Regions from separate parts of the Cronobacter dublinensis subsp. dublinensis LMG 23823 genome, predicted to be linked through region 1. Evidence: predicted binding sites of a transcription regulator. Region 1 holds the regulator's gene; the other holds the start of a gene.
What was found. The regulator CRP, encoded in region 1, controls carbon source genes, mostly activating them, when cyclic AMP is high. The targets are predictions, from matches to a motif close to ATGTGANNNNNNTCACAT.
Positions count from the first base shown of each region.

Region 2: AFK67_RS10045 (sugar transporter) is a predicted target of CRP. The motif match lies at 1,387-1,404, and genes of this name have one in related genera.

Region 1 covers NZ_CP012266.1:4,076,838-4,081,523, forward strand. Annotated here, with positions in the region: gene AFK67_RS18940 (NUDIX hydrolase) at 1-152, shown strand, start outside; gene AFK67_RS18945 (hydrolase) at 227-1,243, shown strand; gene AFK67_RS18950 (YheU family protein) at 1,244-1,462, shown strand; gene AFK67_RS18955 (phosphoribulokinase) at 1,511-2,380, shown strand; gene AFK67_RS18960 (OsmC family protein) at 2,437-2,841, opposite strand; gene crp (cAMP-activated global transcriptional regulator CRP) at 3,150-3,782, shown strand; gene AFK67_RS18970 (YccS/YhfK family putative transporter) at 3,848-4,686, shown strand, end outside.
Region 2 covers NZ_CP012266.1:2,203,037-2,207,722, reverse strand. Annotated here, with positions in the region: gene AFK67_RS10045 (sugar transporter) at 111-1,310, opposite strand; gene AFK67_RS10040 (PhzF family phenazine biosynthesis protein) at 1,517-2,314, shown strand; gene AFK67_RS10035 (L-lactate dehydrogenase) at 2,348-3,292, opposite strand; gene AFK67_RS10030 (GNAT family N-acetyltransferase) at 3,463-3,939, shown strand; gene ptrR (putrescine utilization regulator PtrR) at 3,896-4,686, opposite strand, start outside.

The DNA of each region.
Region 1 (4,686 bases):
AGCGCAAAAGCCTGATCCGCCGCTTTGAGGCCTCGGGCATGTTTGAAGAGACCGGCGAGAGCGTCGCCACCGGCGCGCGTAAAGCCCGGCTCTGGCGGCGCAAGCCGGATGCGGATATTCATCTTTTCTCGCGCAATTTGCTGGCTGAGTGATCCGCATCAAACCATCAACAAAATGAATAACAATCGTTATAGTAGTTAGCGAACTAACCAACAGACAGCGTGCCATGGCCGACATTACCCCCGCAGAACTCCCTGCACTGAACACCGATTCTTCACACTTTCAGCCAATGCCGGGAGTCAGCAATCCGCATCTGCAAACCATGCTGCCGCGCGTTCTGCGCCGCCGGTTGCAGTTTGAGCCGCACTGGCAGCGGCTCGATTTGCCGGACGGCGATTTCGTCGACCTCGCGTTTAGCGAAAACCCGGAACAGGCGCGCCATAAGCCGCGACTGGTGGTGTTCCACGGACTGGAAGGCAGCCTGCACAGCCCCTATGCACACGGGCTTATCCACGCAGCGAAACAGCGCGGATGGCTCGGCGTGGTGATGCATTTTCGCGGTTGCAGCGGCGTGCCGAACAAATTGGGACGTATCTATCATTCAGGCGAAACCGAAGACGGCACCTTTTTCCTGCGCTGGCTCGATGAACGCTTCGGCACGGTGCCGACAGCGGCGGTCGGGTACTCGCTCGGCGGCAATATGCTCGGCTGCCTGATGGCGGAGATTGACGCCGCCTTCCCGCTTACCGCCGGGGTCATTGTTTCCGCGCCGTTTATGCTGGAGCACTGCTGCAATCATATGGAAAAAGGGTTTTCGCGCTTTTATCAGTTCTATCTGCTGAACCTGCTGAAAGCCAACGCGACCCGCAAGCTGAAGGCCTGGCCTGGCACGCTGCCCGTCGACCTCGCCCAGCTTAAACGCCTGCGCCGCATTCGCGATTTCGACGATCTCATCACCTCGAAGATCCACGGCTACCGCGATGCCGTCGATTATTACCAGCAGTGCAGCGCCCTGCCGCGGCTCGCGGCGATTACTCGTCCGACGCTGATTATCCACGCCAAAGATGACCCGTTTATGGATCATCATGTGATCCCCGACACGACCACGCTGCCTGCTAATATTGAGTATCAGCTGACGGAGCACGGCGGTCACGTGGGCTTCGTCGGCGGCACGCTGCGTCAGCCGAAAATGTGGCTTGAGCAGCGCATTCCTGACTGGTTAACCCCTTATCTGGACCGATAAATGATCATTCCCTGGCAAGACATCGCGCCCGACACGCTGGAGCGCCTGATTGAAGCCTTCGTCTTGCGCGAAGGCACCGATTATGGTGAACATGAACGCTCGCTTGAGCAAAAGGTCGCCGATGTACGGCGTCAGTTGCAAAGCGGCGAAGCCGTTCTGGTGTGGTCTGAACTGCACGAAACGGTCAATATCATGCCGCGCTCGCAGTTTCGCGGTTAACGTTGCCAGGCGGAGCCTTGCCCCGCCGCTTCAGGGAGTTGTCTCGCTATGTCTGCCAAACATCCGGTTATCGCCGTCACGGGCTCCAGCGGCGCGGGCACCACGACCACCAGCCTCGCGTTTCGTAAAATCTTCGCCCAGCTGAATCTTCACGCCGCCGAAGTGGAAGGCGACAGCTTTCACCGTTATACGCGCCCGGAAATGGACATGGCAATTCGCAAGGCGCGCGATCTGGGCCGCCATATCAGCTATTTCGGCCCGGAGGCGAATGATTTCGGCCTGCTGGAGCAAACCTTTGTGGAATACGGCCTGACCGGCAAAGGGCAGTCGCGCAAATATCTGCACACCTACGATGAAGCCGTGCCCTGGAACCAGGTGCCGGGCACCTTTACGCCCTGGCAGCCGCTGCCGGAACCGACCGACGTGCTGTTTTATGAAGGCCTGCACGGCGGCGTGGTGACGCCGCAGAACGACGTGGCGAAGCATGTCGATTTACTGGTGGGCGTGGTGCCTATCGTCAACCTGGAGTGGATCCAGAAAATGATCCGCGATACCAGCGAGCGCGGGCATTCCCGCGAGGCGGTGATGGACTCCGTGGTGCGTTCGATGGAGGATTACATCAACTACATCACGCCGCAGTTCTCGCGCACGCATATCAACTTCCAGCGCGTGCCAACGGTGGACACCTCTAACCCGTTCGCCGCCAAAAGCATTCCGTCGCTCGACGAAAGCTTCGTGGTTATCCATTTCCGCAACCTGGACAATATCGATTACCCCTGGCTGCTCGCGATGTTGCAGGGCTCGTTTATTTCGCACATCAATACGCTGGTGGTGCCGGGCGGCAAAATGGGGCTGGCGATGGAACTCATCATGCTGCCGCTGGTGCAGCGACTGATGGAAGGCAAGGAGATACAGTAACGCCGTATCGATAAGCCGTTGGGCGGGTCAGCGCAGCGCCGCCCGCCGTCACACGCTTACCCTTCTGTCACTTCGTACGAATGGGTAATATTCACGCCCTTGCCAAGCATCAAGGCGACCGAACAATACTTCTCCGCCGACAGGTCTACCGCACGCGCAACCGCCGCATCTTTCAACTCTTTACCCGTCACAACGAAATGCAGGTTGATATGCGTAAACAGGCGCGGCGCCTCTTCGCGACGCTCGGAGGTGAGCTTCACTTCGCAGTCGGTCACGTCGTGACGGCCTTTTTGCAGAATAGAGACCACGTCGATCGCGCTGCAGCCGCCGGCGGCCATCAGCACCATTTCCATCGGGCTCGGCGCTTTGTCGCCGGAGTTGCCATCCATCAGGATCTGGTGCCCTGACGCCGACTCGCCCAGGAAGGTTAAGCCTTCCACCCATTTCACTCGTGCGTGCATGATAATCGCTCCAGGCTATTCATTTTACTGACAGATTACTCGGCCCCGTCATAAGAGGCAACGGAAGGCGACCTGCGTCAAGCTGAAACGAGACAACAGGAGACACCTGTGAAAAGCTATGCTAAAACAGTCTGGATGCAGCGGCGATACATTGATGTTACGCATGTATGCAGAGGAGAGACAATTTATCGGCTGCGACGTCCACGGACAGCCAACTTCCCTGGATGCGGGAAGATGATGATTGCAAAGCCAGACAGGGGTTACGCGCCCTGTCTTTGGAGCCAGTTTAAAACAGAGGATAACCGCGCATGGTGCTTGGCAAACCGCAAACAGACCCGACTCTTGAATGGTTCTTGTCTCATTGCCACATTCATAAGTATCCATCTAAGAGCACGCTGATTCACCAGGGTGAAAAAGCGGAGACGCTGTACTACATCGTCAAAGGCTCAGTGGCAGTGCTGATCAAAGATGAAGAGGGCAAGGAGATGATCCTCTCGTACCTGAACCAGGGAGACTTCATCGGCGAACTGGGTTTGTTCGAGGAAGGTCAGGAGCGCAGCGCCTGGGTTCGCGCTAAAACTGCCTGTGAAGTGGCTGAGATCTCTTACAAAAAATTCCGTCAGCTGATTCAGGTAAACCCGGATATTCTGATGCGTCTCTCTTCGCAGATGGCGCGTCGCCTGCAGGTCACCTCTGAAAAAGTCGGTAACCTGGCGTTCCTCGACGTGACGGGCCGCATCGCGCAGACGCTGCTGAATCTCGCCAAACAGCCGGACGCCATGACTCACCCGGACGGCATGCAGATCAAAATCACCCGTCAGGAAATCGGCCAGATCGTGGGCTGCTCCCGCGAAACCGTGGGCCGTATCCTGAAGATGCTTGAAGATCAGAACCTGATCTCCGCGCACGGAAAAACCATCGTGGTTTACGGAACCCGCTAAGGTTCCTGAAAAAAACGGCGTGTCGCTTCGGTAACACGCCGTTTTTGTTTCTATACTTCTCCCCTATGTGGCGTCGTCTTATCTATCACCCTGAAATCAATTACGCTTTGCGGCAAACGCTGATCTTAAGCCTGCCGGTCGCAGTGGGATTGCTGCTGGGTCACTTACAACAGGGGCTGTTGTTCTCGCTGGTGCCCGCGTGCTGCAACATTGCCGGTCTCGATACCCCGCATAAACGCTTCTTCAAACGGCTCATCATCGGCGCGTCGCTGTTTGCGTTAAGCAGCCTCGCCGTGCAGTTTCTGCTGTTGCAGGCGGTGCCGCTGCCGCTCATTCTGCTGATGCTGGCGCTGCTGCTCGGCGTGACAGCGGAAATCAGCCCGCTGCATGCACGCCTGTTGCCCGCATCGCTTATCGCGGCGATTTTCACGTTAAGCCTCGCCGGGAATATGCCCGTCTGGCAGCCGATGCTGCTCTATGTTCTCGGCACGCTCTGGTATGGCGCGTTTAACGGCTTCTGGTTCTGGCTATGGCGCGAACAGCCACTGCGCGAGTCGTTAAGCCTGATTTATCAAAGCCTCGCCGACTACTGCGAGGCTAAATACAGCCTGCTGACGCGCCATACCGACCCGGAGCAGGCCTTGCCGCCCCTGCTGGTGCATCAGCAAAAAGTGGTGGATCAGATAAGCCAATGCTATCAGCAGTTGCAGATGCTGGCCGCGACCCGACAGAACGGCTACAAGCGCCTGCTGCGCGCCTTTCAGGTGGCGCTCGATCTCCAGGAGCATATCTCGGTCTCGCTGCATCAACCCGGTGAAGTGCAAAAGCTGGTGGAGCGCAGCCACGCTGAAGAGGTGCTGCGCTGGACGGCGCAAACCGTGGCGACGCGCCTGCGCACGCTCTC
Region 2 (4,686 bases), 1.9 Mb from region 1:
GGCTATCAGTGCGATAGTCACAGCCTTTTAATGGCGCGACAACGCAACGCGTGGCGGGGAAAACGGGCGGTAAGCGCAAAAAAACGCCGCCTGAAGCGGCGGCGTGACGGTTAGCTGTGGTGCGGTTGCTCATCAGGGAGCTGTACCGGCCAGCGCCGGAATATCACAATCGCCCAGACAAACGCGGCCAGCGCCGGAATGGCGCCCATATAGCCGATGGAGGACATAGAGAACTGTAAACTCACCTGATTGCCCACCAGCGCCCCCGCGCCGATCCCGATATTAAAGATGCCGGAGAAGAGCGACATCGCGACATCGGTCGCATCCGGGGCCAGCGCCAGCACTTTGACCTGCATCCCAAGGCCGATAAGCATAATCGCAATTCCCCAGAAGGCGCTGAGCAGGGTCAGGTTCACCGCGCTGTGCGAGGCGGGCAGCAGCAGTAGCAGGCAGATAACCAGTACGCCAATCGCGCTGCTGATAAGCCCCGACGCATGCAGGTTGCCGAGCTTGCCGAAAATGACGCTGCCGATGATCCCGGCGGTACCGAGCACCAGCAGCAGGAAAGTGGCGAAGTTTTCGCTAAGTCCCGCGACGTTCTGCACGAACGGCTCAATATAGCTGTAGGCCGTAAAGTGCGCGGTCACCACCACGGCGGTGAGAATATAGATGCACAGCAGCGCCGGGCGGCGGAACAGCGCCGGCAGGCTGGCGAGCGAGCCTGAGTGTTCGCTCGGGATTTTCGGCAGCAGTTTCACCAGGCAGGCGAGGGTGATGAGCGCCACGATGCCGATGGCGAAAAACGTGGTGCGCCAGCCGAAATATTGCCCGACGATGCGCCCCAGCGGGAGCCCCAGCACGGAGGCCAGCGCGGTGCCGGTGGCGATGAGGCTCAGCGCCTGGGCGCGTTTGCCCGGCGGCGCCAGACGAATAGCCAGCGACGCGGTAATCGACCAGAAAATCGCGTGGGCGAAGGCGATGCCGATGCGGCTAATCACCAGTACCTCGAAGCTCCAGGCCATGAACGACAGCATATGGCTTGCGACGAAGACCACAAACAGCGCAATCAGCAGCTTGCGGCGCTCGACCTGGCTTGTCAGCAGCATAAACGGCAGCGACATCAGCGCCACAACCCAGGCGTAGATCGTCAGCATAATGCCCGCCTGCGCGGATTCCATATGGAAACTCGCGGCGATATCGGAGAGCAGGCCCACCGGCACAAATTCGGTAGTATTAAAGATAAATGCCGCGACCGCGAGCGTGACAACCCGCAGCCATGCGGTTTTGCGTGAGACTGTATTCATCGTCATAAAAAGATTCGCGCTGGTCAGAAGTGAATAAGAAGCGAGCGATCTTAAAACTATCGGCTGCCGGGTTACAACCATTTTGTGACGCAAATCTCACTTTTGCGCCGGTTTTGCAACAAACGCAGCGGCAGGCAGGCAAATCGCGCCACGGTTTTCGGCGCGCGTGATACGGTGAGGAACCATCACCCCACGAACAGGGCAGGGACACAATGCAATCAGTTGATTTTTATATGGTGGATGCGTTTGCGCAAAACACCTTCGGCGGTAACGCGGCGGCGGTCTGCCCGCTCAGCGCGTGGCTGCCGGACGAGACGCTGCTTTCGATGGCGCAGCAGCATAACCAGTCAGAAACCGCGTTTTTTGTGCGCACCGATACGGGCTTTGAACTGCGCTGGTTCACGACGCAGCATGAAATTAACCTTTGCGGCCATGCGACGCTCGCCGCCGCGCACGTTATTTTCGAGCATCTCGACTACCCGCACAGCCAGATCCGTTTCTCGACGCGCTTTGTTGGCGAGCTGACCGTGACGCGCCGTGGCGACTGGCTGACGCTCGACTTCCCGGCGTGGGAGACGCAGCCGGCAGAGGCGCCCGCGCTGCTGCTGGCCTCGCTCGGTATCGACAACCCGGTCGCGGTGCGCGCCGGACGCGACTATCTCGTCGAGCTGGCAAGCCAGGCGCAGGTCGAGGCGCTGACGCCGGACATTCACGCCATGCTGCCGCTCGGTAAAATGGTGTGCGTCACCGCGCCGGGCACGCCTGGCGGTCCGTATGATTTCGTGAGCCGTTTTTTCTGCCCCGGCGAAGGCGTGGCGGAAGATCCGGTCACCGGCTCCGCGCACAGTATGCTCATTCCTTACTGGGGCGCAAAGCTTGGCAAAACCACGATGCTGGCGCGTCAGGTGTCGGCGCGCGGCGGCGATTTGCGCTGTGAATGGCAGGGAGAGCGGGTGCTGATAAGCGGGCAGGCCGTGACGTATCTTATCGGGCAGGTATTGCTGCGCTAAGCGTCTGGCGCCCCTGCCGGGCGCCGTCATATTTCAGGGCAGGCGGGCGATATTCTCTTTGATTACCGCCACGGAGTGCTGAAACTTCGCCTGCTCTTCGCCTTCCAGCTGCAGTTCGATAATCTGCTGCACGCCGCTCTGGGCAAGTACCGCAGGCACGCCCACCGCCACGTTACTCACGCCATATTCGCCATCCAGAATGCACGATACCGCCAGCGCCCGATGGCTGCCGGTAAAGATATTACGGCAGATCTCGGCAATCGTGCCGGCAATGCCATATTCGGTACAACCTTTGCGGGCGTAAATCTCAAAACCCAGTTTGCGCACGCGGTCGGCAAGGGCTGCGGTGTCGAGCGGCTGACCGGTTTTGCGTTCATAGACCTGCGCCACCGGCGAGCCGTAGACTGAGGAGTGCGACCAGACCGGGAACTGGGTATCGCCATGCTCGCCCAGGATAAAGGCGTCGATGCTCTGCGGGCCGATATCGAGCGCCTCGGCGAGCGTGCGGCGCAGGCGCGTGGTATCGAGCCAGACGCTGGTGCCGATCACCTGATTGCGCGGCAGACCGGAGAGCCTCCAGACCTGCCAGGTGATGATGTCGCAGGGGTTGGTGGCCACGAGAAAAATGCCGTTGAAGCCGCCCGCCATCATCTGCGGGACTATCTGCCCGACGATGCGCGCGGTGTTGGTGAGCTCGTCAAGCCGGGTCTGGCCGGGCTTCAGCGCGCCGCCGGAGACGGTGATCACCGCGATATCCACATCCGCGCAGTCGCTCGCCTGGCGGGTGGAGATTTTCACCATCCCTGGCATATACGCCGCGGCGTCGCGCAGATCCTGACAGTGCCCCTCGACGCGTGCGGCGTCCAGATCCACCAGAATCAGCTCCTCGCCGATATTCTGGTTGAGCAGGGCCCACGCGGCGGCGGTGCCGACATTGCCTGCGCCGATAATCATCACTTTTCGTGCCTGGTTGTTCATGGCGTCATTCCTTGTTAACCCTTTTTCCCGACAGAGTACCTGCACAGGGCCATGCCCGGAAATCCCCTTTGCTTATTTCTGGGAGTGTTATAAGACAATCCTCTGACCGGCGGCTTGCGCGAACTGGCTGGAGCCCGTAAAGCTAATAAAAACAATACAGGAGCGCACCGATGTACCAGATAACCCTCGCGTCACCCGCCACCGCCGAAAGCCGGGCGCTGATTGCCGCCCTTGATGCGTATCAGAACACGCTGTACCCGGCCGAGAGCAACCATCTGGTTGATCTGGCGGACATTGATGACGACGCGCTGATTTTTATGGTGATCCGCCATGAAGACGGGGCGGCAGGCTGCGGCGCGGTACTGCTGACGGGCGAGGGCTGCGGTGAAATAAAACGGGTCTATATTGATGAGCGCCACCGCGGGCAGAAGCTCGGCGAGAAACTGATGGCGGCGCTGGAGCAGGCCGCGCGGGCGCGCGGCTGCCATACGCTGCAGCTGGAAACCGGCATTCACCAGCATGCGGCGGTAAAACTCTACGAGCGCTGCGGCTATCATCACACCGGGCCGTTCGCGACCTATCAGCCCGATCCGCTCAGCCTGTTTATGCAAAAGCGGGTGTCGGCGACGGCGGCAGCAGTTCAGTAAAGGCCGCCAGCTGGCGGGTTTTCGCGCCGCGCCGCCAGATAAGCCAGGTATCGATAAACTGCCATTTATCGGCGAGCGGCCACGCCTGCACCTGATGACTCCCCGGCATGCTCTCCAGCATGCTGCGCGGGATCATCGCCACCCCCGCGCCGGCCACCACGCACGCCAGCATCCCGTGGTACGACTCCATTTCGTGAATTTTACCGGGCATCGCCTGGTCCTCTTTAAACCAGCTTTCAAAATGCCGCCGGTAAGAGCAGTTGGCGCGAAAGGCGTAAATACTCGCGCCGTTAATCGCCTGGGCGCGTGTCACCGGCGGATGACCGGCATGCGCCACCAGCATCATCTCTTCACGGAACACCGGCATGCCTTCCAGGTTCGGGTGCAACACCGGCCCGTCGACAAACGCGGCGCTCAGCTCGCCCGCCAGCACGCCGTCGAGCATGGTGCCGGATGGGCCGGTCGCCAGATCGAACTGGATTTTCGGGTAGCGCTGGTTAAAGGCGGCGAGCACGGCAGGGATGCGCACCGCGGCAGTGCTCTCCAGCGACCCTAGCGAGAAAATGCCCTGCGGCTCTTCGCCGCAGACCACTTCGCGCGCCTCCTGCACCAGCGCCAGGATGCGTTTGCTGTAGGCGAGAAAACTGTGGCCCGCCGGGGCGAGCTTCAGGCGCTGGTTCTCGCGGATAAACAGATCGACGCCCAAATCCTCTTCGAGCTGGCGGATACGGGTGGTCAGGTTCGACG